One region of the Calothrix sp. PCC 6303 genome, then DNA from elsewhere that is predicted to be linked to it. Evidence: riboswitches for the same ligand, from Rfam matches in the RefSeq annotation. Region 1 holds a riboswitch; each other region holds the start of a gene.
What was found. A riboswitch is a leader RNA that binds a small molecule or an ion and turns the genes downstream of it on or off. The one in region 1 is predicted to bind cobalamin.
Positions count from the first base shown of each region.

Region 2: linked by a shared signal. The riboswitch ahead of cobG (precorrin-3B synthase) and the one ahead of cobW (cobalamin biosynthesis protein CobW) in region 1 are both predicted to bind cobalamin.
Region 3: linked by a shared signal. The riboswitch ahead of CAL6303_RS21455 (DUF1636 domain-containing protein) and the one ahead of cobW (cobalamin biosynthesis protein CobW) in region 1 are both predicted to bind cobalamin.
Region 4: linked by a shared signal. The riboswitch ahead of CAL6303_RS25425 (TonB-dependent receptor) and the one ahead of cobW (cobalamin biosynthesis protein CobW) in region 1 are both predicted to bind cobalamin.

Region 1 is NC_019751.1:4,292,906-4,300,498, forward strand. It holds gene CAL6303_RS30410 (hypothetical protein) at 1-30, shown strand, start outside; gene CAL6303_RS17540 (hypothetical protein) at 56-652, shown strand; gene CAL6303_RS17545 (BolA family protein) at 1,092-1,349, shown strand; gene grxD (Grx4 family monothiol glutaredoxin) at 1,402-1,725, shown strand; gene CAL6303_RS17555 (DUF6761 family protein) at 2,186-2,440, opposite strand; gene CAL6303_RS17560 (response regulator transcription factor) at 2,999-3,733, shown strand; gene CAL6303_RS17565 (RNA-guided endonuclease InsQ/TnpB family protein) at 3,907-5,166, shown strand; cobalamin riboswitch at 5,454-5,632, shown strand; gene cobW (cobalamin biosynthesis protein CobW) at 5,662-6,714, shown strand; gene CAL6303_RS17575 (hypothetical protein) at 6,855-7,424, shown strand; gene CAL6303_RS17580 (DUF2358 domain-containing protein) at 7,535-7,593, shown strand, end outside.
Region 2 is NC_019751.1:6,435,243-6,442,835, reverse strand. It holds gene purD (phosphoribosylamine--glycine ligase) at 1-1,251, shown strand, start outside; gene CAL6303_RS26125 (DUF4912 domain-containing protein) at 1,869-3,125, shown strand; gene CAL6303_RS26120 (hypothetical protein) at 3,917-4,765, shown strand; cobalamin riboswitch at 4,931-5,193, shown strand; gene cobG (precorrin-3B synthase) at 5,226-6,737, shown strand; gene CAL6303_RS26110 (precorrin-8X methylmutase) at 6,737-7,366, shown strand; gene CAL6303_RS26105 (precorrin-2 C(20)-methyltransferase) at 7,366-7,593, shown strand, end outside.
Region 3 is NC_019751.1:5,282,992-5,290,584, reverse strand. It holds gene topA (type I DNA topoisomerase) at 1-872, shown strand, start outside; partial or broken gene CAL6303_RS31765 (DUF559 domain-containing protein) at 1,179-1,289, shown strand; gene CAL6303_RS21460 (tetratricopeptide repeat protein) at 1,319-4,798, opposite strand; cobalamin riboswitch at 5,232-5,390, shown strand; gene CAL6303_RS21455 (DUF1636 domain-containing protein) at 5,412-5,837, shown strand; gene CAL6303_RS21450 (hypothetical protein) at 5,949-6,458, shown strand; gene CAL6303_RS21445 (hypothetical protein) at 6,668-6,994, shown strand; gene CAL6303_RS21440 (ubiquinol-cytochrome c reductase iron-sulfur subunit) at 7,216-7,593, shown strand, end outside.
Region 4 is NC_019751.1:6,263,517-6,271,109, reverse strand. It holds gene CAL6303_RS25440 (iron ABC transporter permease) at 1-220, opposite strand, end outside; gene CAL6303_RS25435 (ABC transporter substrate-binding protein) at 238-1,467, opposite strand; gene CAL6303_RS25430 ((2Fe-2S) ferredoxin domain-containing protein) at 1,744-2,610, opposite strand; gene CAL6303_RS25425 (TonB-dependent receptor) at 2,679-4,862, opposite strand; cobalamin riboswitch at 4,882-5,042, opposite strand; gene CAL6303_RS30075 (hypothetical protein) at 5,266-5,523, shown strand; gene CAL6303_RS25420 (CIA30 family protein) at 5,712-7,199, opposite strand; gene CAL6303_RS25415 (hypothetical protein) at 7,455-7,593, shown strand, end outside.

The DNA of each region.
Region 1 (7,593 bases):
AAGATACCCGAAGATTATATTTCCCTATAACTATTTATCACCCTTCAAACACCCTATGAACCTCCCTACCTCGGTTGTCCTCATTCGTAGCGTCTCACTATCACTAGTGGCAACCTTTGCCTTATTATTACCCGTACATGCCCAAGTTCCATCACTTAGCAACAGTCCTAACCCCCAGCAACCCATCGACCCTAATGACCCCAATGTTTTACGTCCATCTTCTCAAAATAGCAGCAGTCTATTAAGCATCGATGGTGGTAAACGCTTGATGAGCGACGCGGAAAGTGCAGCAAATTCCAAACAATATGATGTTGCTGTCAAGAAACTACAAGAAGCGCGTACTGTTTTTAACCAGCTATCCAATTTTTACCAAGAACTTAACTCCAGCTTTGCTGGTATTGATAACCGTGTTGCCGATGTGCAACGCAAGAAGGCTCTAGAAGCGGCTCAAATGAGGGATCAAGCCACATATAACCTTGCACTAGTTCATCGCGCCCAAAATAAAGACGAATTAGCAATTCCCCTACTAGTACAAACCATCAAAAGTCAAAACCCTACCAGAGATTTGGGTAAAAAAGCATACCAACAACTATTGGAATTAGGATTTGTTGATGCGCCAGCCCCCCGTGGAAACAGTACATCCCAAAAATAAGGATAGTGACAACAAACCCCCCTCTAAAGACGTTCGGGTGGAACGTCTTTATTTTGTCAATCACGTTTGGGGGTCTAAATCTAGGCTGTTGACTTTGTGCTTTTCTAAAGGCTCAATTTTCACTCAATATCTTTGCTCTAAGTCGTTCCTAGTCTCCGGCAAGGAATGCATATCCTTTGGCTCCGTCTCCAGTCAGAATAAGAGGCGGGGTTCCTCAAAGTCAGGGTTCCCGACAGAGCCTAGGAACCAGTCGATGACAGAAAAATTGTATAGAATAAAAGTGTCGAATTTACATCAAATTTTACAGCCTAGTCTAAATCGCCCTTACAAAACAGACTTATTACTCATAACTTGTCTTTTAAGTTATCTTGGTTCAACCATGACTACTGCAAACTCCCCATAGTTCATAATGAGTAAAGAAGTTTTTTTGGGGATTTCGATGATCAGTCCGCAACAAGTCGAGGCAATGATAAAAGCTGAAATGCCTGATGCTCAAGTGCAAGTACAAGACTTGACAGGTGGTGGCGACCACTACCAAGTTACCGTAGTTTCATCGCAATTTGCGGGCAAAAGACTAGTACAACAACACCAAATAGTTTACCGATCTTTGCAAGAAGCAATGTCAACCGAGGCAATTCACGCACTTGCCCTCAAAACCTATACTCCAGAAACTTGGCAAACCGCAGTTCAAAGCTAAGGACAGGAGATTTACAATTAAGTTCAGCAAATATCACAATACAGAAAAAATCATGACACCAGAGCTAAAAGAACGTATCGACAACTTGGTTCACCAAAATAAAATTATGGTTTTCATGAAGGGAACCAAATTAATGCCAATGTGCGGATTTTCTAACAATGTGGTACAAATTTTAAATACTTTAGGTGTACCTTTTGAAACCCTGAATATCCTTGATGACCAAGAAATTCGCCAAGGAATTAAAGAGTATTCTAGTTGGCCCACAATTCCTCAAGTTTATATCAACGGTGAATTTGTTGGTGGCTCAGATATTTTGATTGAACTATATCAAAAAAATGAGTTACAACAAATTGTTGAAGTGGCTTTAGCTTCATAGGAAAATACTGCTCAACCATTTGAACTAGTCAAAGGAGCCAGGGGCTACGGTGTACACACAAGTCTTTTCGGGTTGCCTCCCAGGCTTTTCGATCCCCCAACCCCTAGCTCTTTCAGAGCTAGGGGGATTTAGGGGGATTGTGATACACCGTAGGAGCCAGGGGAGGGTATCCGAACAATCCAAAACATATTAGAAGGACTTAGCCCCGACTGCTTCGGAGCAGGAATTACCCCTTCCCCCGATTAAAAACTCCCTCCGGCTCTTCTGTGATTTAACTCAAAATCCCCCCAGCTAGTTCTAAGCGTAAAACTCTGCTGAGGGGATAATCATTTGTAGATTATTTTTACAATTTTGAAATTTTTGCTCACTAGGGCAGTTGACTTTTGCCAAACATGTGCTATTATCGTGGACGGCAAGAAGTTAAAAGCAAGAGCAATAAACTAATGGATAAGGAAATATTCTAGTAGTAGCCTGCTTCCTTTTCTGTTTGAGGTTGGGTCACGACAAAATTAGAAACGTCGTATAAATAGCGGGTAGCCTCCTCCTCTAAACGATGGATCAGATAAGCTTCAATCGCATTGCTGTTACGTAAAGCCGCTAAATAACCATCCAGATACATTCGCATGTCGTCAGTGCGATAACCACGATTCCATAACTCGACGAAGGCATCGGTCAATCTTTGATAAAAACGGATTGATTGTGTGTCTTGGAGCATAACTGCTGTTGAAATCTGTTTGGGACGATAATTATAAAGTATTCGGAGTAAAAAGTGAAGTCCTATTGAATCCTGACATTAGTTCAAAGCTGGTATCTCTCCGTTTAAAGAATACAAGGAATACATGTAAGCAGCTACAGTTTATCTCCATGCTATTCCAGAACTCAGAAAATGTGTGGTCTGGTAAGCAATTCTTATGATTGAGCCAGTGAACAATCTGGTTGTGTTTATTACAGTACTCCGATTAGAGAAAAAATGTCTATGGGTGATTTCCTGACATCATACAAATTTATCGAATTTGAGAAATTTAAGATACTCCGATGAAGTAGTTTGCAGTTTTACGAAAATTAAATGTCTAAGGTGAGCTGATTAGTCCTAGCATAACAAAAACTTAATAATGTGATCTATCTGGCTTAGGGTAAGCTTTTAACAAATATTGCATCTGTTTTGCGATTAGATAAAGTAAAACTAATCACGGTTGAAGTAACAACGGTTACAAAACCTTACTGCTAGGCTTTGTTACTTTGGAAGTCATGGACGCGAAGGGGTCTTGCTAGCGTGGGTTCAGTTTGTATTGAAATTATTGAAGGAAATCCTCATCTGAGGTCATTGCTAGGTTGGCACTTGCAGCAGCTAGATTACCGAGTATATCAGGCTGCTAGCATCTACCAAGCAAGGGAGATATTTTTGAGTCATCAACCGACATTAGTTGTGCTTGATGCTGATTTGTCTGATGGTGATGGGATTGAGTTTTGCCGTTGGTTACACCGTCAGCAGCCGCTTGTGTTGATGCTATCTGCCAAAACGTCGGAGGCTGATATTGTTGGGGGTTTAAAGGCAGGTGCAGACGATTATTTGAGCAAACCATTTGGGATGCAGGAATTTTTGGCTAGGGTTGAAGCTTTAATCCGTCGCAAGCGTACACCTGTTGCTCCAGCTTACTTGGATTATGGAACATTACAGATTGACTTGGTACAACGTAGAGTTCGCTTTCAGGGGGAATTCATCGATTTAACACCGCAGGAATTCAGTTTGTTGTATGTTTTAGCGCAGGCAGGAGGAATTCCCTTGTCACGTTCAGAATTGTTGCGAAGGGCTTGGCCCGATGCGATTGATAATCCCCGAACAATTGATACTCATGTCTTATCTTTACGGAAAAAAGTAGAGTTAGATCCCCGTCAACCTAGTTTGATTCAAACTATTAGGAATGTTGGGTATCGGTTTAATACAGAAATTTTAAATTCGAGTATTACACCATCACCTGCAAAGTTGATGAAAGAAAGGTTAGCTTGAACAGGAAGAAGCCTCACACTTACCGCTTCGCGGAAGTGTTGAGATGAATTGCGCGTGAGTTGACGACAGTTCTGTGAGCAAATTCTTCCGCAGGAAGAACAGGGAACAGAACATGGAGGAAACGAGCAACCATTATGTTATACTCTTTTATAGCAAATGTCGTTTACTCTAATATGCTAAAAGTTGTCAAAGTCAGGTTATATCCAGATGCCCAGCAACAGCAGTCACTAGCGCAAGCTTTTGGCTGTTGTCGTTGGCTTTGGAATTACTGCCTGAATTTGATGAACCAAACATACAAAGAAACTGGTAAGGGCTTATCTGGCTACGCAGTAAAAAAGATAATTCCCCAGTTAAAGAAAGAATATGAATGGCTAACTTCAACTTATTCACAATGTTTGCAGCAAGTCTGCTTAAATTTGGGTGTAGGTTTCAATAATTTCTTTGAAAAGCGAGCTAAATACCCTAGATTCAAATCTAAACATAGTAAGCAGTCAATACAATATCCTCAAAACGTCAAAATTGCTGATGATTATTTAAGTCTGCCCAAAATAGGGAACGTATCAGCAATAATCCATAGACCGATTGACGGAAAAGTTAAGACTGTAACCATATCTAAAAACTGTTCCAATCAATATTTTGCGGCTATTCTGTTTGATGACGGTAAAGATAAACCAGAATCAAATACACAAGGCAAAGCAATAGGTATTGATTTGGGTTTGACTGACTTTGCAGTTACTAGCGATGGTTCTAAGTTTGACAATCCTAGAATACTCAACAAACATCAGAAGAATTTAAAACTTAAACAGCAACAGCTATCTAGAAAACAGAAAGGTTCTCAAAATCGAATTAAGGCTAGGAAAAAAGTTGCTAGAGTTCATAGAAAAATAACTAACTGTCGTGAGGATTTTCTGCACAAGCTATCTCGTAGGATAGTTAACGAAAACCAAGTTATTGTTGTGGAAAATCTTAATGTCAAAGGCATGATGCAAAACCACTGTCTAGCTAAAGCTATTCATCAGGTTGGATGGGGAATGTTTTGCACAATGCTGAAATACAAGGCAGAGATGGAAGGGAAAATATATCAGGAAGTTGATAGATTCTTTCCCAGTTCAAAAACCTGTCATGCCTGCTTGAATCAAGTTGGTAGTTTACCGCTAGATGTAAGATTCTGGACTTGCGAAAACTGCCATACAAAACATGATCGGGATGTGAACGCAGCTATTAACATCAGAGATGAGGGACTACGAATTTTGACCTCTGGAACGGGGGGTAAAGCGATGAAGTGTGGTCATGGGGGAAACCCCCATGAACAACTTCATCAAGAAGCTTGTTGCCCAGATGTAAGTCGGAGTAAGGGAGGACGCAAGAAATCCACTACTGCGCTTTCTGTTGGACAGGAAGCCTACACTGTACCGTCAGGTCAGTGTAGGTAGTTCACGAACTCAACATTCGACTTTAAGTAGTAGAAATTAGAAATCTTATGAAGATAGTTTTTTTACGGGTATGAGTTAGAAGTATTATACTTGTGACTTGTACCTAGTTTTTTGCTCTTTTAGCTTAAACAAAAGAACCGTGGGGCACACGGTCTTAAAGCTCAGTTAATGTCTTCATAGAAGAGTCACTGAGAAGCCAACACTCACCTGTTCCCGAAGGGTAAGGGTGTCTGTGGAGTATGTCACTGGTCTTCAAATGTCTTGTTTTGCTTTGCTGATAAATGGTACTCTCAGGATCTAGATCCGGTTCTAGTGGGGGTCAGCCACTGGAGGTAAGGGGGAAAGTTCACGGTGCAAGTCCGTCGCTGTCCCGCAGCTGTAAGCCTGTTGAGAATATAGAGTGATTAAAATCCCGAATTCAAAAACTGTGTAAGCCAGAATGCCCGCCGAATTTTGAGTCGAATATCAGTAAATAAATCTGCGAGGTACAGATGTATGGGTACAAAAATACCAGTTACGGTGATTACTGGTTTTCTTGGTGCTGGCAAAACAACAGTGGTACGAAATCTGTTGCAAAATAATCAGGGTCGTCGTATTGCGGTTTTGGTGAATGAGTTTGGGGAAGTGGGAATTGACGGGGAATTGTTACGTTCCTGTGGCGTTTGCGATGATGATGATATCAACAATAATATAGTTGAATTGACAAACGGCTGTTTGTGCTGTACCGTCCAGGAAGAATTTTTGCCGACAATGCAGGAGTTGTTGAAAAGACGCGATCGCATTGACAATATAGTGATTGAAACTTCGGGTTTAGCTCTCCCCAAACCCCTAATCCAAGCTTTTCGCTGGCTAGAAATTCGCAACGGGGCAACTGTTGATGGTGTGGTGACGGTGGTAGACTGTGAAGCCCTAGCAGCAGGTCAGTTTGTGGGGAATTTGGCAGCTTTAACTGCACAGCGAGAAGCTGATGACAGCATCGATCACGAAACGGAAATTGAAGAATTGTTTGAAGATCAACTTGCCTGTGCGGACATGGTATTACTAAGCAAGGTGGATCGGGTAGATTCAGATAACCAAGCTAAGATTTATGAGTGGTTGCAGAACAAATTACCAAGCGGCGTGAAAATAGTACGTTCGCATCTAGGGGAAATTAACCCAGATTTGTTACTTGGTTTTAATGCCGCAGTTGAAGATAATATCGATTCTCGTCCTTCTCATCACGATACTGAGGAAGAACACGATCATGATGATGAGATTAATTCAGTACACATAGCATTAGAACAGGAATTTGAACCGCAAATTTTAATTAATCGATTGCAGCAACTGGTACAGCAACAAGAAATCTACCGAATTAAAGGTTTTGTTGCAGTTCCCAAAAAAGCCATGCGTTTAGTGATTCAAGGAGTTGGACAGAGATTTGAGCAATTTTACGATCGTCCCTGGAAAACTGGAGAAACTCGACAAACCAACCTAGTAATCATAGGTCGTGAATTAGAGCGATCGCGTATTCAAGAAAGCATACTAGCACATACAGAAAATTTCAGTTAAACACAATAGAGATGCTCCACCGGAGCGTCTCCTATCTCAAATTGGTATAAGGGAATTAACTCAAAAATTTACCCAAACAGCCGAATATCCCAATCTCCATAATGCGATAGCCTAGATGATGTGATTTATCAGTAGAGCTAATGAGAGCCGGCGAAATTGAGGATACCCTCCAACAGTTGTTTGGTACCGCAGCAGCATCAAGTATGATTGCACCTGGTTCCTGGCAAATAGAAACCGACACTTTTCGGTTACTAATACTACTATCAGAAGATAACGATTGGTTGCGGGTAGTGCTGCCAATTATGCCGATTCAAGATGCTCAACCATTTCTAGAACAATTACTAATAGCCAATTTCGACGACACGCGAGAAGTTCGTTATGCCATCTATGAAAATGCCTTGTGGGGAGTGTTTCAGCACAAAAACAGTACACTAATAGTGGATGATTTCAAGAACGCGATCGCGCAATTAATTTCTCTCTTTGAAGTTGGGCTAAATGATATTTTTGGCAACCTCATCGATAGCCGCATCCGTCTAATTATCAAAGCCGCTAAAATCCAAAATCAATCCCTCGAAACCACCATGCAAAACCTTGATCGTTTCTACGCTGAAGGAATGATGGGGGAAATCGAACAAACCGCACAAGCACGAGAACAAACCTTATCTACATGGCGCTACCAACTCCAAAGACTTTGGAATGAAGACGAATAAGAGAAAACGGGCTTCGGCTACTACGAAGCCAAAGCGTAGTGTACCTAATCTAAGGTAAAGTATGCTCGGTTCTAGCTAATAACTGTTCACTGTTCACTGTTTACTGACCTATGCATATTATCGACACTTTAAAATCAGATTATCAAAAATTTCCCAACGATCAAACCTA
Region 2 (7,593 bases), 2.1 Mb from region 1:
TTGCAATCCAAGGATGTAGAAAAAATCTTTTGTACCCCTGGAAATGGGGGAACAGCAACTTTACCAGCTTGTGAAAATGTCCCTTTGGCAGTTGATGATTTTGCTGGAATAAGTCAGCTAGCGGCAAAGGAAGGAATTTCTTTGGTAGTCGTGGGACCAGAAGTTCCCTTAGCTCATGGTATCACTGACTACCTCCAAGCGAAAGGATTGATGGTTTTTGGTCCCAATCGCATGGGCGCACAAATTGAAGCTAGTAAGGCTTGGGCAAAGGCTTTTATGCAGGAAGCGGGGATTCCCACAGCTAAATCTGCGGTATTTACTGAGGGATTAGCCGCTAAATCATACGTAAAAGCAGAGGGAATCCCAATTGTGCTTAAGGCTGATGGTTTAGCCGCAGGCAAAGGTGTAATTATCGCGGAAACCTTGGAACAAGCTGAGGCAGCAATTGAGGCAATTTTTGGCGGACAGTTTGGGAGTGCTGGGAACTTTATCGTCATTGAAGAGTATTTACCAGGACAGGAAGTATCTGTTTTAGCTTTAACCGACGGGGTGACAATTCGTCCTTTATTACCAGCCCAAGATCATAAACGCATTGGCGAAGGTGATACAGGAGATAATACTGGAGGGATGGGGGCTTATGCACCTGCACCAATTGCCACAGAAGAGATGATGTCAAGGGTACAAAAGGAAGTTTTAGAAAGTGCGATCGCTACTTTCAACAAACGGGGTATAGACTATCGTGGGGTGCTATATGCCGGGTTAATGGTATTACCAGATGGAAATTTCAGCGTCTTGGAATTTAATTGTCGTTTTGGTGATCCCGAAACTCAGGTAATTTTACCTTTACTGGATACCCCTTTGGTAGATTTATTAATTGCTTGCGCGCAGCAAAAACTCTCAGAAATGCCACCGATAAAATGGAAAGATGGGGCAGCAGCTACAGTAGTCGCCGCTTCAGGGGGGTACCCGGGGGATTACGTCAAAGGAAAAGTAATTACAGGTATTTCCGAGGCACAAACCAAAGACGGGAATGACTCACATCCCGCAAGCTATATATTCCATGCCGGAACCAAGTTAGAATCCTCTCAACTTCTCACCGATGGTGGACGGGTTTTAAATATCACTGGAATAGGTAAAGACTTTAAACAAGCCCTAGCCCAAGCTTATAAGAGTATTGCTCAAATTCAATTTGAAGGGATGTACTACCGTCGAGATATTGGACATAGGCTAGAAAAGCAAACAGAGGTATGATTTAATACTGTCCATGCGATCCCCGATCTGATTAAGACAGTTTCATCTTATAGTCCTTTCTCAAATCTAATCGCCTAAAAATAGCTTAAATTAGAGGTATTTTCAGTTCTATAGAGAGATACGGGTACGATATCTCTCTATTATTTTTGGCTATGCTTACTAGTAATAAATAGTATAATTTTAGCAAATATCTAAGTATAAATATTTAATAAGCATTTATACGTCAGAATTCTTTAACAATTCACACTATTCTCAACCCTCAGAACCTTAGAATGTCATGATTCCTTAACAATGAAGATCCCAGATAGCCTGTAAATTCGTAGAAAGATTGAAAATAGCACCCTGAACCCCTTGATCCCAGTGGGGGGTCTCTGGTTAATATTCAGTTACAAAGAACTCCTTCCTTACCGATCCCAAACAAAACATTTATTGACCGAAGCAAAATTGAAGAAATCTTCAATAGTGCTTAGATCAGAAAAATATTTAATTAAGAAGCTGAAAATTTAAACAGCAAATTGGGAAAAACTCATCTGGGGGGTTAATCAAATTAATTTTTAGTTATTAATCAGGGGAAATTAAGAGAAAATTACATACAAAATAACCGGAGTTCAAAAATCATGGCAAAAGAACGCCCACCATTAGATGAAATGACATTGCGACAACTGCGTAAAGTTGCAAGTGCCTATGGTGTCTCACGTTACAGTCGGATGCGTAAATCGCAGTTATTAGCTTCAATTTTAGAAGTTGAACGTAACAAACCCTCTCTCACTCAATCTCGTGTACTGGAGGCTCAAGAAGTCGTGGAAGCAGCAAAATTCGAGTTAGGACAAGTAGATCGCAATGGCGGTAATCTTTCAGATGTAGATGAATTTCTGGCAGATTTACCAGGTGGATATGGCGAAAGCCGCATTGTATTAATGCCTCGTGATCCTCAATGGGCTTACACCTATTGGGACATTCCTAACGAGCATAAAGAAGAGCTACGACGCAACGGTGGACAACAATTAGCCCTCAGAATTTATGATGTCACTGACATCAATTTAGATCACCAAAGCCCCCACAGCATTCAAGAATACCCCAGCGACGAATTGGCAAGAGAGTGGTATTTACCAATTCCTGTCAGTGACAGAGACTACGTGATTGATATTGGCTATCGCTGTGCTGATGGACGCTGGTTAGTTCTGGCACGCTCTGCCCGCGTTCATGTTCCTCCTGTCTATCCTTCCGATTGGATTGAAGATGTATTTATCACCGTAGACTTTGAAGATGATTTACGGGGTAAAACTTTATACGAACTTGTACCTCCAGCGAAGAAGTTTGCTACATCCACATCCGATAGCGCTGCGGGCAACACTGGCAATGCAATCTACGATCAAATCTTCGGGATGACTGAATCAGCCGAAGCAATGCGTGTTGCTGGTTCCTTGTTTGGTTCTATGCACCAAGTACCTGGTGTGACATCACCGGAACAAGCAATCAGTTCTTACATATTCCCCAGTGGTGTTGGTATGTGGGCAGTTCCCACTACATCTGGCTTAAACATGTCGGGTGTTGGGATGTCGGGTGCTGGTTTCTCTGGTGATGTACCAATGCGTCCTCGCAAATTCTGGTTAATTGCTGATGCAGAATTGATTGTATATGGTGCTACTGAACCAGATGCAAACGTAACTATTGGAGGTCGTCCCATCAAACTCAATCCAGATGGTACTTTCCGCTTCCAGATGTCATTCCAAGACGGCTTGATTGATTACCCAATTATGGCAGTTGCAGCAGATGGTGAACAAACTCGTTCAATTCACATGAAGTTTGAACGCGAAACCCCATCACGCAATACCAATACTAAGGAAGAAGCTGTTTTAGAATGGCTTTCCTAGAATTGGGTTTAAGTCACTAACTTAAGTCAACTAAAAATGAATTGAAAAGGATGGGTAGTTATACACTGCCCATTTTTTTGCGATTAATTAGACTTAAACCTCAAAGCCAGTATTTACGCTTCCCATCAGGAATAAGTAACCAATCAAAATTAATTACACAATGTCATTGCGTAGTTTACTTCTACGTTCTTGCATTAGTAGCAGGCAGGATGCCTGCACCACAATAAATTTTAGGATATGTTTTTATTTGGAAGTCTCTTACACTACTTTATCCACACAGATTATACGTGGGTATCAAGGAATTTCCGTAGCACACTAGAGGTAAAAATAATAAAAAGTTATCTATTGTGCAGATTAAGATGATTCCGGCTTTGAAATCTCAAATCTTTATCTTATTTAATCACTAATTAAATCGAAGATCTTCCTAGTACAAGTTATAACGGTATCAGCAGAAGATTTTGTTTGGGCTAAACAAAATAAATGTTTTGTATCAGTGTTAATACTGTCCACCTAGTTTCATTTGTTGCTTTCATGTATCCGGATATATAGAATAAAACTAGAAATATAAGTTACTGAGATTGATGCAAAATATTGACAACTGCTCAAAATTGAAGTGTTTCAAGATTAAGACTTGAGTAGGAGTTATGGCAAAGCAGGATTTTGAGTACCTAATATTAGCTTTCACGCTGAGACTTAGGACTCAAACAAAAGCCTTAACATGCTGAGGGGTGACTTCTATAAGTCATCTTTGCAGGAGTCCTGCAAGAGTATTTATCGCACCAGGGAGAATTATGAATTTATTAGATGATATTGAGTTAGTCAGGCAATTTATACAAGGCGAGATCAAATTATATTACAATCACAATCTCCGTGTTGAGCCGCTTTCAGATACGATTCAACTACTTTCAAAGAAAGGAATTTTATTAGCAAAGGTTAAAAATACAGATAACTCAAAGGTTTTCTTTATACGTAAAGAATCTGACTACTGGGAATTGCTTAATAGACTGTTGATTGAAAATTCTGTGATTCCACTAGGGAAAGAAGAGGGAGGATTGATGCGTTATGAGTATCAACCAGTTCCCGATGGCTTTAAAGTCAACTATGGTGAAGTCGTAAATTTATGGAGAATTTGGCGATTCCAAACCCACAAAAAGCGTAGCGATGTGGTGATCGAAAAAGGTTTACAAATATTTATAAATAATAAGTGGCAAGCTGTCAGAAGCATGGTATTCAATCAGGAAGATGTCTACATTACGACCTCCTCTGATGAATTAGTTTTCACAGTTAACCAGCGCATAATTTGGGCAAGTAAGAAAGTCGGAGAACCACCAGCGCAAAGTCTGAGTCAGGATTTGGATTTAGGAGAAACTTTTATTGCTAAAGACAATACTAGTAATTCCAGTAATTCCTACTCAACAGTTGGAGGTAATGACACCAGACAAGCACCACAATCAAAAAACAATAATATTTTGAGTGTTTATCAAGGTAAACTCTATATTCAAACTATTGAGGGTGAAATAGTTGTTGAAGGTTCTAATCTAAAATTCTGGTTTACTCCACCTGATGGAGAAGAAGCTATTCCCATGGCAGTTGAAGTTCAAAGTAATAGAAAAACAGCTTGGGAATTACTGATGTCGTAAAATACTTCTGTCATCTTAGCTCAACTAATCCCCCTAATTCATCCACTTTTTTGTGGTTTCCTGCTAGTAATAGTGAAGAAACTCAAAATTATCAGGTGATGCAAAAATGTAGCTAGTTACTAGATGGGGATTATTCCAAATAGATAAAAAAAATTAGAATTTAAAATTTAGATACCAAACTCATGATATATTGCATAAGCTTATGATTGGGAAACTCCGGTGAAACTCCGGGACTGTGCCGCAACTGTAAACCATTTTAGATTCTAAATTTAGTGTGGCTTTTCGCTGCTTTGCCGAAGCCTATGAACACTGAAATAATAGCCATAAAGATGAATAGCGATCGCTTGTTGAGTTCGTTGTCAACTTATGGTTAAAATCAACTTAGAATCTGGTAAGTCAGAATGCCAACATCAGCAGCATCCTATCAATTTCCTACGTTGCATAGGGAAGGAGTTGTCTATTGTCGGCTTCGATTAAAACCTCATCGGTTAATTTCCCTCCAGAAATTTCAGTTAATCAATCACTTTTTGACACACCAAAATGCCCGGGTATTTTTTACCAAACACCTGCCCGTGATGGAAATATCATCAGGGTTAGAATTCCTGGAGGCATAATTAACACTTTACAGTTAAGTGCAATTATTGACTTAGCTAAAAATTTTGGTGATGCAAATGTATATTTAACGAATCGTGCTAACTTGCAAATTCGTGGAGTCAGAGAAATTCCCTCTACAGCTGTAACTAGTTTACAGCAAGTTGGGTTAGCAGCAGTAATTCCCGAAATCGATCATATCCGCAACATTATGGCAAGTCCAACTGCGGGAATTGATGTGGAGGAGTTAATTAATACTCTTCCTTTAGTGCGGGAACTAGATAATTATATTTGTTCTCATCCGGAATTACAAAGATTATCGGCAAAATTTAGTGTGGGATTTGATGGTAGTGGCACAGTAGCAATTTACCAGCAACCCAATGATATTAAATTTGTCGCAGTACGGGACTTAGATGGTGAAATCTATTTACGGTTATTGTTAGGGAATTCTACAAATATTGTTATTCACCAGCAACAATGCTTACCTGTGATTGTAGCTTTGATTAAGGTTTACTTAATGCAGGTGAATATTCATACATCGTCTAAGCCAAGATTTTTAGAAGTTGTCAAAAATCTGGGGACAGAAAAGTATTTAGAATTAGTGAAATCTGAATTACCTTTTGTTTTAAAAAGAACAAATATTCAGTTTGATGAACGGGAAAATAAGCATCATCATTTGGATATTCATCAACAGAAACAGCTAAATTTATCTTACATAGGAATTGCGATAAATTTAGGTAAAATTTCCACTTCTAATCTACAAAAGCTTGGAGAGATTGCAGATGTATATGGAAATAAAACATTACGCTTGACTCCTTGGCAAAATATTTTAATTCCTGATATTGAAAATCAAAATATTTTCAAAGTTAAATCTGAGATAGCAAACATAGGTTTACAGATATCTGCCAGCAGTCCCCAATCGGGAATAGTTGCCTGCACTGGGAATCAAGGTTGTAAAGCTGGAATTACAGATACAAAAGCGATGGCAACTATCTTAGCTGAATATTTGACTAGCCGTATTTCCTTAGATCTTCCTTGTAAAATTCATTTAACTAGTTGTTCCAAATCTTGTGCTTATCATGGTAAAAGTGATATCACACTTTTAGGAGCAACTATTGAGAAAAATGGATTAAGAACTGAAGGTTATAATCTCTACATTGGGGATTTAGAAACAAACTTTGGCAGAGAAATATATCGTAATTTACCATCTACAGAAATATCAGCAGTGGTTTTGAAAATATTGCAAATATATCAAGAAAAACGCCAAGATTTGCAAGAAACATTTGTAAATTTCGTCAATCACTACGAAATCCCTACATTACAAAAGTTATTTAATATTGATCATCTCTTAACATCTATTTTTAAAGAAGTGAAAGATTAATGTTAGAATATATCCATGATGGTAATGAAATTTACCGTCGCTCCTTTGCAACTATTCGCGCCGAAGCTAACTTAACAAAATTTTCCAGTGATTTAGCAACTGTGGTTGTGCGACTAATTCACACATGTGGGATGATTGATATTGTTGATGATATTGAAGCTTCAAGTAATGCTGTGAAAGTCGCTAGGGAAGCATTAAAAGCTGGAAAACCAGTATTATGTGATGCCCAAATGGTAGCCGCAGGTATCACCCGCAAACGTTTACCCACAACCAACCCGATAATTTGTACCCTAAATGATTTAGAAGTTCCAGATTTAGCAAAACGTATCGGGAATACCCGTTCTGCCGCAGCCTTAGAATTGTGGCATCCTCATTTAGAAGGGGCAATAGTCACAATTGGGAATGCACCCACAGCCTTATTTTACTTGTTAGAAATGCTCGATGCTGGTGCTGTAAAACCAGCAGTAATTTTAGGATTTCCAGTAGGGTTTGTGGGTGCAGCAGAATCAAAAACAGCCCTAGCCGCAAATAGTAGAGGTATACCCTTTATTACTTTACATGGGCGACGGGGAGGAAGTGCGATCGCAGCTGCCGCTGTGAATGCTTTGGCAAAGGAAGAGGAGATATAATGTCTAATTCACCCGGTAATCTCTATGGTATTGGCATTGGTCCTGGCGATCCAGAATTGTTAACCATTAAAGGTTTACGATTGTTACAGGCTGCACCAGTGGTAGCTTACCCAATGTCAGAAAATAAACCACCTTTAGCAAGATCGATTATTGCCCAGTATCTCACAGGGAATCAGATAGAAATACCGATGTTGTTGCCCTTCAAATTGGAACAATCTTCCCAACCT
Region 3 (7,593 bases), 990 kb from region 1:
CCCAACCACCCCCACGTTACAGCGAACCCAAATTAGTCCAGTTGATGGAACGCAAAGGAATTGGTCGTCCTAGTACCTATTCTCCCACCATTGCAACATTAAAAAAACGGGATTATGTGCAGTTAGTTAAGGAAAGCTTACAACCCACAACCCTGGGGATGGAAGTTGATGACTTTTTAGGCAAAGCATTACCCGACTTACTGGAAACCGAATTCACAGCAAACATGGAACAATCCTTAGACGCGATCGCATCCGGGAAACAACCCTGGCAAAAGTATCTCACCAATTGGCACCAAAGTTACTTTGCCCCAGCTTTAGCTAAAGCTAAAACTATTCCCATTACTGCATCTAGCATTCCCAAGTCTAATTTTACGGCACAGCGCAACTATGACAAATCCCGGACTCGCTGTCCCCAATGTCAAAATCACCTCGCCAAAATTCCCAGCACAAAGGTGAAAAAGAAGTACTTTCTCAAATGTGTCAGCGGTTGCGATAATGTGGTTCTATTTTGGAATGAATATAACAAAACCTGGCAAGCACCCAAAAGTCAAAGTAGTGCAACAACTAACCAAGCAGAAGTTAAAACACCAATAAATAATTCTGAGTCTCAGCCACCAGCAACCAAAAAAGTCAGAAAAACTGCAAAATCGGCAAAATCAAATACCAAAGATTTCACACATCCCTGTCCAGTTTGTCAGCAACCTTTGGAAGAATATGCATACACCAAAGATGGACAAGATAAAACCATGCTGCGCTGTTCAGATCCCAAATCTCGCAGTGATAGCAAACATAAGGAAGCAGTTTATTTTACGACTCAAAAAGGTTGGTGGAGTCCCAAGTTTGGCGAATTGAAGACGACAAAAGGTAAGTAAGAACTTATTAGAAATACGGTGATTGCTGATAAATAAAATACATATATTGGCAAGTTTAGTTTCTAAACCTCATTCATCATGAAAAGTGGAGTTTTGTCATTGCGTAGACGTGGAAACAAAGCAAACATGATTCAAAACCAAAATTTACCCTCCTCGTAAGGTGAAGTTGAGCGAATTTGGAAAACGCGAACTTACAGCAATTTTCCGGCAAATAGACCACACGTAGAGACGTTCCGGTGGAACGTCTAGATAAGGTTTTGGTATTAATGTGTGATTCCAATAGATTAAAATTATACGCAAGAGGAGGATGCGATTCGTCAGGAATTTTTGGAGAGTCAGGGGTTGTGGGTGATTAGATTCCGGAATCAAGAGGTTTTGGGGAATATTGATGGGGCGGTGAAAGAGATTGCGCGTTAGTTGGAACCCCACCCCGCTTGCGGGGTGGGCTATAGTTCTAATCCCCTAGCAGTGTCTCCTATTTCTCCAGCTAAATAAGCCATGTTGTTGAGCGTGGCAGCTTTCCCTTCCACATCGTTGATGGATTCTCTGATTTGCAACGATTGGTTATAAAGCGCGATCGCATCTTCAATTTCTCCCTGTTGTGCTTTTAATCCTGCAAGTTGGTGGAGGGTAGTTGCTTTCCCTTGCACATCATTGATGGAATCTGTGATTTGTAAGGATTGGTTGTAAAGTGCGATCGCATCTTCAATTTCTCCCTGTTGTGCTTTTAAACCTGCAAGTTGGTGGAGGGTAGCAGCTTTCCCTTGCACATCGTTGATGGATTCTTTGATTTGTAAGGATTGGTCGTAAAGTGCGATCGCATCTTCAATTTCTCCCTGTTGTGCTTTTAATCCTGCGATTTCGTGGAGGGTAGTAGCTTTCCCTTTCACATTGTTGATGGATTCTTTGATTTGTAAGGATTGGTTGTAAAGTGCGATCGCATCTTCAATTTCTCCCTGGGTTGCTTTTAATCCTGCAAGTGCGTGCAGTGTGGCAGCTTTCCCTTGGACATCATTGATGGATTCTGTGATTTGTAAGGATTGGTTGTAAAGTGCGATCGCTCCTTCAATATCTCCCTGGGTTGCTTTTAATCCTGCGATTGCGTGGAGGGTTGCGGCTTTTCCTCCCACATTGTTGATGGATTCATAGATTTGCAGGGATTGGTTGTAAAGCACGAACGCTCCTTCAATATCTCCCTGTTGCACTTTTAAACTAGCCATGTTGTGCAGGATTATGGCTTTTTTTATTAAATTATCCTCTGGGCTAAGTTCTAAGGCTGTTTGATAATGATTCATCGCATTCTCAACTAAACCTAAAGTATCTTCTGCTCTGGCAATAGTGGCTAAAATACGGTAATCTGACCCTAGTTGGAGAATTTCTCGACACAATTCCTCTGCTTCTACATAGCGATTATGACTCACCCAGCTATTCCCTATCTCATCCCCGACGGTGACGGCAATTTCTTTCTCTTCTGCCAACACCGCTAACCTGACGATTTCCCGCGATTGTTCTTCGTTGTAGGTATCTCCCGAATCTTCCCACCAGGTTTTATAAATACTCTGGGTTGCGGCTTTTTTGGTGCTTTGCCATTCCTCTGCTGTCAACACAGTTTGCAACAACGGCTCTAAAACCGTCGTCACGCGATATTCTGGCTGCTGTGTCGCGTAAACCGTGGCAGATTCCACGAGACTGAGACTGATTAACCGTCCCAACCAATTATTATGTAGAGACGCGAAATTTCGCGTCTCTTGCATGGAATTTTCGGAAAACGCCAAATCTTGCTGTAACGTGGGATTTTCGTTGGATGGGGGGTTTGGTCGATGAGACGCGATGTATCGCGTCTCTACATTTTGGATAATTGCGGATGTGACTGGTAATCGAAATACGCTCAACCGCGCTAAAAATTCCCTTTCCTCATCCTCCAACCCAGCCAAAAGCGTCTCAGCCAAAATATTCTCGCGAAATTCCTGCTGTTTCCCTTCCAATTTCACCAATAACTCATCCCCGGAAATATTTCCCAAAATTCCCGGTTGCCGCAATATATCCACCAACCACTTCAATAACCTCGGATTTCCGTCGGCAATTTTAATTATCCGATTTTTCTGTACCTGTTCCCTAACTCCCTCATCAAATTCACGATAAATCTTATCAATATCACTTTCACCCATCCCCGCTAATCTTTCCAAATGCAGATTATGCGCTGGTAAAGTCTCTTTTTCCAAATATCGACAAGTCACAATCAAGCGACTCTCTGCCTGATTTTCTGCCAAAGCCGCACAAATCGCCTCTAAAACCCGGTAAGCTTCCGTCGTCATCCGCAAACTACCATCTTTCACATTCGTTTTGGGAATATTCTGCTCGAAGTCATCCAAAACCAATAATAACGGCTTGTCTAATTCCTGCTCAATATGTTCAAAAAAGTTCTGTAATCGTCCTTGTAAACTCATTCCCGGCTCATTCAAAAGTGCCGGAACACCAGCAAATCGCTGATATTTACTCGCCAATTTCCCAATTAAACCTACCTCATCAACCACACCAACTAACACAACCCGCTCAAAATTCTCCCGTTGTGCTTGTACCCTTGTACATAACCTTGCTGCCAAAGAACTTTTACCCAATCCCCCCATCCCGGCAATAAATACCCCAGTCTCGTCGCTGGTTTCCCGCAATGCTCTTAAACACCTTTGTAAAGCGCGTCTACGTCCAACAAATTCCCCACGACTGGCAACTTTGACAATATTATTCTCATCCAAAAATTCCGATTCGGAAGCTGTAAATTTCAGCTTTTCCCGTTTCTTGGTAAACAACGATGTCACCAAACCGCCAATTTCCCGCGTATCGCGATAAACCCGCAGTAAATGCCCATCAGAACATTCCTGTGCGAGCATTTCCTGGTGTGCGGCAATTATCGCTTCCTCTATCGTCGCACCAGTTGCCAAAGCTTGATAAATCGCAGTTGCGGCAATAATACCCGTTGTATCATAAACCGGACGCGCCCAACCTAATACTACCGCAGCACCTTGTTTTACCAAAGCCTGTGCCATCGACGGAACAGTTCCCCCATCTGCCAATTGTCCGGTATGACATCCCGACAGGAAAATTACCCTGGGAAACTTTCTAGAATTACCTTTAACAAATGCTTTGCCCAAATCTTCCGCAGTCGTAAATACAACCTTGCCCAAATCATCCTCGGTAATAAAACAAGGTGTATTATCTTTGATTTTCTTACCTTTGGGTAGTAACTTTCCAAAAGCTTTTTCCGTATAAATCACCCCATGCCCAGTGAGATGAAATACATCAAAATAATCTTCAGGATACGATCGCACCAAGTTTTCCAATTCCTCAACAGAACCGCTTTCTTCCACCACCAAAGTCAGAGGTTGGTCTTTTGTCGCTTTGAGAATATTCGTCTCTTCCTGCTCAAAACCCAAAAGTGCAACACCAGGATGTTCTGGGGAAGTTGCCATAAACAACAACCGCAACGGACGATTTTGTGTTGCTAAAAAACTATTGTTGTTTCTAACAAGCGATCGCACGGGCAAAACACTGGCTTCTATCAGTAAGAACCGCGAACCATCGTGTAATAATTCCCAAGGTAAATGTGCCAACCCTAATGCCACTTTCTGAGTTTGTGGGTTTAATCCCTCTGCTTCACTAGTCTGAATTAAATCGAGATAAATTAGAGCTTGACTATCACTCTCCAAACCCCGACGCAACCAACCTTCCTTCCCATCGAACCATTGATACAATTCCCGTCCGATTTTCTTTAACTCTGCGGGTGCATCGAAATCTTTGGTATAATACTTTGCTTCACACAAATCAATCAACGTCCCTAGGGCTTCCGTATCCAAGCGACGATTACCGTAATTACAGCGCAGTTCAAAGGTTTGGTTTTGGCTTAGGGCAAAGGTGAAGGCTATGGACATAACATCAGCAAGTATATATCTAAGTCATCTTCACCGTATTATCACTTATTTCCGGAAAATGACTACTGTTTGAGCGATTCTCAAGGAATTTCAACTACAAAATTTTGATTCTGAACCTCGTCCGTCATGAAAAGTGGAGTTTTGTCATTGCGACGTTCTGCGTCTGAAAAAACCTCTATTCAAGATAAAGAAAAAAGACAAACAGAATCAGGTTGTTTCAAAAATATTTGATTTTTTGTTTGATTAAGGGTAAATAGACCACACGTAGAGACGTTCCGGTGGAACGTCTAGACAAGGTTTTGGTGTTTATGTGTGGTTCAAATAGATTAAAATTGCTGTAAGACTAAACTGTGCCAAGCTTTATGATATTTCTGAGACTTGCTAGCATAGCCTGAAAACTGGAATAGCGATCCAAATACACTAAATTTGTGTTAGCATTCACCTTAATCTCGGTTCTAGTGAGTATCATCCACTAGAGGTAACGGGGAAAGTCCGGTGTAAGTCCGGCGCTGTCCCGCAGCTGTAATCAAGGAAAAAAAGAAAAATATTAACCTTGTCAGTCAGAATGCCCGCCGATAAGTCAAAACAACCCAGCTAAATCTACGAGGTATAGATGAGCGCACATACAATTTTTGTTTGTACCACTTGTGCTAGTAAGTGGGAAAATGGTAATCGTGTCGGTGAAAGTGGTGGCGAAAAGCTGCTCAAACGCTTACAAGCAGATTATTTAAATCGTGAATCCAGCGCAGAATTCGTCATCCAAGCAGTGGAATGTATGAGTGCTTGTAGCCGTTCTTGTGTAGTTTCATTTGCTGCTCCTGGTAAAAATACGTATCTTTTCGGTGATATTTCCCCTGAATTAACTCCCGCAGAAGTTGATGGAGTATTTAGTTGTGCGACTAAATATTACCTACATCCAGAGGGTTTACTACCTTGGTCAGAACGTCCTGAGCCACTGAAAAAAGGTATCTTAGCAAGAATTCCATCAGTTTCAATTCCTCTCGAAGCTAATAATATTCAATTGGAACTGTGTAATTAATTACTTAGATTGAGTTGAGAAATCAAGCAACTTGATCTGAAACAGCTAAGAAGGTTCACACCTAGTTTATACAGACATGTTGGGGTGAATTGTTAGGGAGTCGGTAACGGCATGACCCAATATTTATGTAATAATGATTATCGTTATTTGTTGGCATCACCAATATTTGGTACTGTTTATTTCCTCCAAAGGAGAGTAATTGAATTGCCAAAAGAATTGAACTTTACCAATTTTTTGCTAATTGGTTATACAGCTTGGAAAGGTTTTTCTCAGCTAGGACGTGGGGCAGTTTTTTGCCATATTAGAAAAGTCGATTTACCCCGCATTCCTTTTTCTATTATCCGTGGGAAATATCACTGTGCAGATGAAATAGTCAGCACTCACTTTCTAGTGCAAACAGATCTCAAAGCTTATTTACATGAGTGGATGGTAGCATCAGAAACTATCGACCATATCTTAGAAGCAGTTGATACTTACAAACCTCAACAAGATGTGATTATCTTAGTTAAAGATGGTTCACAAATTGAAGTCAATATTTTACAAAACCCCCTCATGACACCATTAGAATGCTATCAGCAAGTACGCCAGCAATGGCATGAATTTTCTAGCTACGTAGAGTAAATAATTATACGCAAAGTATCAGTAGTCAAAAAATTAGAAATGTGTTACACATAGTTAATTTCAGGAACTAGACAAAAAAGATTCTCGTCACGTCGGTTAGAATCAATTCGCAATGCTAATCCTTGTACTGTTAGGAGATCTGAGTGAAACAAATATTCTCAAACTTGACAAAAAAACCTCTAGCATTTATATCTCTAGGTTCATTGTTAATGAGTGGAAAGATAGCTGTAGCTAGTGAGACAGTTAAGAATGTACAACCTGTAGAACGTCCAGATGCAACTGTCACACCAGTATCGGCAGAAAGTCAAAAAGCCTGTGTAAAACATACAAAACTCGGTAAGTTTTTCTGTGCTAACGCATCCCAATTATCTCACTTAAAGAAGGGTAATGTAGAAATCGATGCGGCTGATATGAATAATGAAAGTGCGCTGCTTGGTGTTACTGATGAAGAGAGTGATGCTGCTGTAGCAATGTTTGGTTGTGATTGTGTCGCTTCGATTAACTGTATACGTCGTCTGCGGAATAGCTTACCTTAGAAGATATTTTACTGAGTAATTTTGGGCTAATTAAAGATATAGGGTGTAACTAATTAAAGTATATATTGTAGGATATAAGGGTAGTAAACAAAGAGTTAAAAGTATAACTTAGTTTATTTACCTGTTGAACTATATCCTACATTTTGATTCCGACAAAATAAAATAACGCTCACTCAAAAGCAATTATTGTATTTTCTCAATCATAACTATATCCAAATTCTATGAATCGTCGTAAATTTCTGAATTTGTTCAGTATTAGCTTGTTTATCAATTTGTTCCCTATATTCGTTGCTGCAAGTTATGCAGCTAAACCCCAATCAAAAAAGAAGCCAACAAAATCTACAAATTGGATTTCCATCGGGACTGTTGCAGAATTAGATAAAGCAGGTCAATTATTCAAAGCTAAATCATCTTTGGGTGCGGTTTTAGTCGTTGGAACATCTAAAAGCAAAAATTTGATTGCGGTGAATCCAACTTGTACACACCTTGGTTGCAAAGTTGATTGGGAAGCAGAAGAAAAGATATTTTTATGCCCCTGTCATGCTTCCGAATTTACCACGACTGGAAAGGTTCAAAATGGACCAGCAACTAAACCATTG
Region 4 (7,593 bases), 2.0 Mb from region 1:
TTATAGCTTTGGGTAATCTAAACTTAAAAATAATATTTGTCCAACTAATCTTTTCCGCATCCCCACCAAATAAAACCTTAACAACATCAGTAATAGGGACTTGCACCGAACCAACAGCAATATCTAACAAAAAAGCCAGAATTAATACCCCAATCAACAACACAAAAACTAAATATTCTCTTGCAATTAAAGCCTTATAGAAATCTTTAATAATATACATCTGACAGTTTTCAATCCTTACTGAACACGACGATAAAAAACTAACTCATGCTGCGGTAAAATCTCTGGATGAAAAATCTTAATTAAATCAGATAAAACCGCATCAGGATTACTAATTCCCCCTTCCCAGTAGTCATTTCCTCCACCTTTATTTATCCGCAAATTATTATTATAGATATTCCCATTTTTAACAGCTTTAAAATCAGCATATCGATTATCTTCGGCTAGAATATCTTGCTTTAAATTCCATTTTTGGCTAAGATTCAACCAGAAATCAGCATTTGTTGCCCGTTCGATAATTGCCTCAAAAGATAAAGGTAAACTTCCCGAAGACTCTTCATTACTCCAAAGATAGTTTGCCCCTGCATCCTCTAAATACTTGGCAGTATAACTATTACCACCCGGCATATACCAAGTGCCTTTAAAATTAAATCCCACAAACACACTTGGACGTGATTTTGCTGCTTTTGCCTTAGTTGCTATTTGTTGATACTTTTGTTCTACTTCCCCAAATATTTGTTCTGCCTCTTTCTCTTTATTAAAGAATAAAGCCGTAAATTTTAACCATTCGCTTCTACCCAAAGGTGAATCTTCCATATATTCGGCATTGATTGCCACTTTTAAAGCTGCTTCTAACAACTTTGGATAACTATCGATTTGGGTGTTTCCAGTTCCATAAGTTGTAATTAATTCTGGATTTAATTCTAATATTTTCTCAATATTAACGCTGGCATTATTGCCAACATTTGCAATAATGCCAGTTTTAATTTTTTCTACAACCTCAGAGGTATTGACTGTTTTCGTATCGCTGACTCCAAGTAATTTATCGACAACTCCCAGTTTCGCTAAATGGGGTAAATGAGTTGTGGAAAGGGAAACCACAGAATTAACTGGGACAGTAATTACTTGGGCATTTTTGTTATTTTCTAGAATATCTTTCGGTGTAGGAGTGCCGCATTGAACTAAAACATATTTAAAGCCAGTTTTTGCATCCTTCCAAGGATTATTAATTGTAATCACTTTATAGTTTTTATGATATTCCACAGTAAAACCCTGAGCGCGGGTAATAGTCACTTTATCAGGGAAATAATCGCGGTTTGCGTCGTATTGTTGAATACAGGCTGGATTAAGGGATTTTTTTTCAAGATGATTAACTTTCGGACTTTCGCAAGCAATGATTAATGTAGAAACAATAAATATAATGAAAATTAAATTAATTAGTTTTAAATGTTGCAGCTTATATAACATCTTGTTCAATTGCTGTTTAGTTATAGATGTCTTTTAGAAAAAAGAATATACAGCAGATTTTATCTTGGTAAGGTACACCTGTAGCGGGCAAGACTTCGGCGTGAGCGCTCAGTCCTTACCTCCGGTACACTTCGTTCCGACAGGCTCAGGAACCATCGAACGCTGCCCGTACCACCACAGTTTTATTCTTGATCTTTATACCTCATTTACCTGTAATCTGCTGTATTTATAGGAGAGGTAAAATATTACATCTCTACAATTAATCAAAAATGGCAACTATACAGGTGGATAGATATACTCTGTCACCTTTTTCCCTTCAACTAAATGTTCATTAACAATCTTTTTGGCAACTTCTGGTTTCACCCGACTGTACCAAGTTTTATCATCAGAATAAAATGCCACCGGACCCAATTTACAAACCTGCAAACAACCGGTTGTTCGCACTTCTATATCCAAACCTGCTTTTTCAACTGCCGCAGAAAGTGCATCAAATGTAGGTTGCCATTTCCGCGAGGGGTAACAGCGTCCGGATGTACAAACAGCTATATAAGAACACTTAAAAGGATTTTTAGTAAAAGGAATTTCCTTTGTTCCTAACACATAAATTTCTCGAAGTTGTTTATATAGCTCTAATTTGCTAAAATTTGCTTTACCATCAGGTAATAAATTTTCATCTTCTACATATGGATTTGGCAAAAATATAGTCATTACTTTTTCACCCGCACCATTCCAAAACTGAATACCCCAACTGTGGGGTTCTCCTTCTGAATTAATACGTCTATAAAATGCACCTTTATTAATTAATCTTTGCTGCCTTACTTCTAGTGGAGTCTCTGAATTTGGACCACCTATAGTTTCTTCAATACACAAGTGAAAATGCCAACCCTGTGTAATCACAGTCAGATATCCATCATAGAGAACGCATTTTTTTGGTGCTTCGTGAAATTCTAACTCTAAAACGCTACCTTGTTCTAAATGTCCTAAACCAATTTGATGCCAATTTTGTTGAAATAATGTGTAAGTTAAACAAGCAAGTACATCACATCGACAATCAAAATACTCATATTCAATTGTCCAACCGTTTCCTGTTGCTTCAGTTGTTTTCTGATTGAGTGGGATAACACAAGGATTGAATTCAATCATGGCAATTTTCTCGCAATATGTAGGTTAATTGTATAGACGCTACATATACATAGCATCTATACATATCATTAGAAATTAGCACTTAAACCAACTTGAAATACTCTACCCGCATCCGGAAATCCAGCAAATAATTGATATCTTTGATTAAAGATATTATCTACACTAGCATTAAGGGTGAAGTTCTGACTGAGGGGAATGCGAGTTTTTGCATCAAAAGTTGTGTAACCTGCTAATGACTCAGTGTTGGTATTATTCGTAGGATATTTCCCCAGAGAATTCATCAATAGTCCAAGATATAAACCTTGAGTATTTTCATAGGAAACACCCAAATTTAGTTTATCTGCACCTGCAAATCGTAACTCTTTGTTGATTTCTGCCGGATTAGAACTTTTTTTGATGCGTGGATCATTTGCCGTATAATTTACAAAAGCATAGATATTTTTAGCAATTTGTAAATTTAATGCCGCTTCAATTCCTGAAGTTTCAACTAAGCCGATATTTTCCCAAGTTCCCGTTACTCCATTCACGGCTGGTCTAATAGATTTGAAAGCAATTAGGTCTGATATGTTATTTTGGAAAAAAGTTAAGCGCAACAAACCAATGTCCCCTAATTTTTGGTCGATACCAATATCAAAACTATCTCCTTTTTCTGGTTTAAGGTTGGGATTCCCGATAAATGTTGGGTTAAGACTAAATAAGTTGCTTACCGTTGGGACACGAAAATTTCTGATGTAGTTTGCCCGTATAGTAGTAGAGTTGCTGATATCCCATTTTGCACCAATTGATGGTGATGTTGCAGAAGCATTGGCTAAAGTGTTGAAATCTTGACGCAAACCTAAATTGAATTTGACGTTAGGAATAAGACTTGTTTCGTATCTGGCAAAAATAGCACTTTGCCCAATATTATCGTCATAGTTAATTGTGTTGACACCTGTAGAATTTCTGATTGCACTACTAACAACATTCACATTTCGATAGTCAAAACCATAAACTATACTGTGATTTTTGCTGAAGTTCCAGCTATGGGTAGCTTGAAAACCGTAAGAACTTTGTTTTGTCTCGAATCTTCTGTTGAATTGAGGTGGATTAGTGATGGAGTTAGAGTCAAAGCGAGTATTGAGAAAATCGGTGTAGAATCTGGCTGTTAATAGCGAATCATTTCCCCCTCCAAGCTTAGAACTCCAGCTTAAATCATTTAAAACTTGGTCTGTATATTTGCGGTTTTTATCGGTTAGTACATTACCAGAACCTTGACCAAATTGTGGTACAAGTATGGGAACTCCTCCTGGTGTTCCTTGTTCTTTTCCTAAGTATTGTGTGGAAAAAGTTAGAGTATTACGCTTACCTAAATTTGCTTCTAATTTAACGTTAAAGTTATTGAAGAGAGCATCGTTATTTTTTCTGGTTCCCCTAAAGTTAGCTTCGGGAATTGAAAAAGGATAATTATATTGGGATTGAGTGCGATTATATCCCACTACCCAACCAATATCCCCAGCTTTTCCACTATTTTGAATAGTCTGTTGATTCAATCCATAAGCACCAACATTTACCTTTGCTTCAGTTGTGGTTTTATCTGTGGGACGACGGGTAATAATATTAATTACTCCACCAATTGCATCAGAACCATAAAGAGTTGAACCACCACCTGGTAACACTTCGACTCGCTCAATGTTATTGGTAGTGAATTCTGACAGATCAAAACGACCACTACCTAAGTTATTAATTGGTCTGCCGTCAAGCAGAATTAGCACCTGTTCACCATTAGAACCACGAATAAATTGACCACTTAATGCATGGGGTTCAGTTCCAACAGTTCCATCTGGTAAGATACCAGGAACAAATTTGAGTGCTTCTCGGACTGTTCTCACACCCTGTGCTTCCATTTCTTCACCCGTAATCACATATATGGGACGGGTAGAATCTTTAACTGTCCCTTCCCGACGAAAAGGAGAGTACACAGGTTCATTCAATAATTTATCGACGACGTTTATTTCGATGTCGGGTTCTTTCTCTTCTTTTTGTTCTTCTGTTGGTGTCGATTCTTGAGCGACTTCTGCTATTTTGTTGTTGGGTATGACTTGTGTAGCTGGTTGTAAATCTGAAGCAGTACCTTCGTTTTTGGGAAAGTTGGATATTAGGGGGATTTCCGTTGCCCTAGCTTTGTAACTTCCAGAGAATATCCCCAATATTGCTGCCAAACTAGACACAGCAAACTTAGTTCCCAATTGGGAATTAAACATATTATTTCTCATCTGTACCTCGCAGATAATTATGTTTTTTGTGGCGATTGGCGGGTGTTCTGACTTAGAGACAAAGATTAAAAAGAAAAATTTGCCTCGTCACAGTTGCGGGACAGCGCTGGATTTTCACCAAACTTTCCCCGTTATTTTTAATGAATAATTCTGATTAGAACCAATGCATTTTCGCACAATAGCACGGATATATTTGGTGATTAATGTCGAAATATTACATTCGTAAGTATGCTTTGCGTAGAGGATCTCGAAAGTGAGGGTAAAAAGCAACTGAGTAGATTTGATTATCCAACCTATAAAGCAGAATATATCGATTTTGATGATGTTCAGTACTTGACAAATAACCACTGATTCATACCTGTAAAAGTTTTGACTGTAATAATATTTACTTAAAATGAGTAAAATGATTATCATTCTCTTTGAGGTGATTGTCAATACTTGTGAGGCAATTTGTCCGACAAATAGTTTATATTGCGATGTACTTCTGCTCTTAATCGGTGTTAAATGGGTTATGCGATCGCGTAATCCATTTAACATCTCCAGTAATTACAGCAATTTTAATGTCTTTGAATCACACATCAATACCCAAATTTTGTGTAGACGTTCCACCAGAACGTCTCTACATTCATTTTCACTAGATGTCTTATTTAATCCGAAGTAACGCAGATATGTATTGGCATCCTGCCCATCCTTGATAATTTGCGGGCAAGATGCCCGCACCACAAGAAATTTGTGGGTATTTTTTTAATTGGAAGTCCCTAAGCCCACATCAGATAGATATCATCCCAGTGTCCTAGCAAATCTATGTCGTTGGGGGTGGCAACACGTAGATTTAAGTCATTGCTCATTTCAGCTATCACTTTTTAACTGAGAAAATAAGGTTTTCCATCCTGGATTCCCCATTTGATTTTCTCCTTGTTTCACTTCAAAAGTGACATTAGATGCTGCTGTTTCTTGTAATGCCTGTAAACACAATTCAGCAACATCATCCCGGCTGATTTTGCCGCGAATATTATCACCTTGTTCAGCTAATAATTCTTTACCACCAGTTTCCTCAGTTAAAGCACAAGGACGAATAATTGTATAAGGAATACCACTTGTCCTTAAACTATCTTCTCCTCTCAGTTTCCAAGTTAATATTCCTCCCAATTGATCATTTAATCTAACTGCGGGGGGTTCTTCTTCTAAGTTAATTCCCTCTCTTCCAGGACGGGTGACACCTGCGGAACTAATGAGGACAAATCTAGGTAATTTGCTACCTCCGTAGGCTTTGATTGATTCTACTTCCAAAGCAAAAGCACCAGCAGAAAACTTGGGATTTAGTTCACCATCATACTCAAATTTACTTAACATTAATTGTAAAGAGCAAATTTTACTGGTATCTATTGGAGGACGATCCCTAACAACTTTGGCACGAAATACAGGAATTAAATTACTGAAGGGAACTTTAATATTAATCCAAGTATCTGCTTCTGTGTCAAAGGAATAACTATAACCAACACCATCCCAGGCAGAATCAGAACGCAAAAATAATTTATAGCGTTTGCCATCACCTTTAACTTTTAAATCAATTCCTTCATAACCAGATAAATTGATTGCTGGATCAAAGTTTTTAGTTCTAACTGAGGCAAAACCTCCAGAATTGGCAATGGAAATATTTCCAGCGAATATAGCTGAACTATCAAGAAAACTCATATTACTGCTACTAACTCCACCCATCACCACATCATCCAAAGCACCCCAAATATTTTTCAAATCTGTTGATGGGTTAGTAAAGTCGAAAACTAGCTTCTCGTCTCCTTGGGGGAGGTATTTTGCCGCTGCCTCAACTAAATTTTTGACACCTTGATATTCAACATTTTCAGGTGTGTCACCGACTATTTCCGGTTGATAAAATTTAATACCTTGGTTATATTTGTCACGATTAGGTGTATCGCCTTCTACAGGCTGCACACGCACTGATGTACAGCAAATTACAGCTTGGATATTTGACATAACTAATTCGTTTAAAGTTTCAGGTTTGGTAATATCGGCAACTATTAAATCAGTATCGTTACCAAGAATATTTCTAGCTTTTTCGATGTCACGCACTAGACATCTCACTCGATAACCCTGCTGAAGTAAGCGTTGTACAACTCGTTTACCCACACCACCTGTTGCCCCTGCAACTAAGATTACACCCATTTTTTTGGCTCCATCTGGCTGATTTTGGCTATTCTGAAAGAACTTACCCTGTAGTATATTTTGAATCCAATTTAAAGGTGGTACAACTTCAAAATAGTTGAGTGTTTGAATAAATCTACCTAAATCCCATTGTCCGCGAGTTTCATTAGTCATAGCTTTTATTCCTATTTAGTCTTCAGCTCTGAACATGCATATGCTGCAAGTGTCACAATCATATTCTTAATAATAATTAATTTACCCTAAGTTAAAACCACCCTGGGGAGACATCTCAAGTTAAAGTGCCGAACTAAAATTCCCAATTAACTATGTAGTATGTGTGTAACTCAAGAAAGTATCACAGGTATTTTTTAGATATTTATGCTGAAAAGCCATGATGTGGGGAATACCAATAGTAAAAGAGGTTGCCTGATGTATCTAAATCTATTTGTGGGTTCAAGTGTTGGAATTGTCGCTTTGATGGCATTAGTTTTTGCTTGTTTTCAATGGTTTCATATTCCATCAGGTAACTTTTTAGACTGGGTAATTGCAGGGGCAAGCTTTTGGTGGT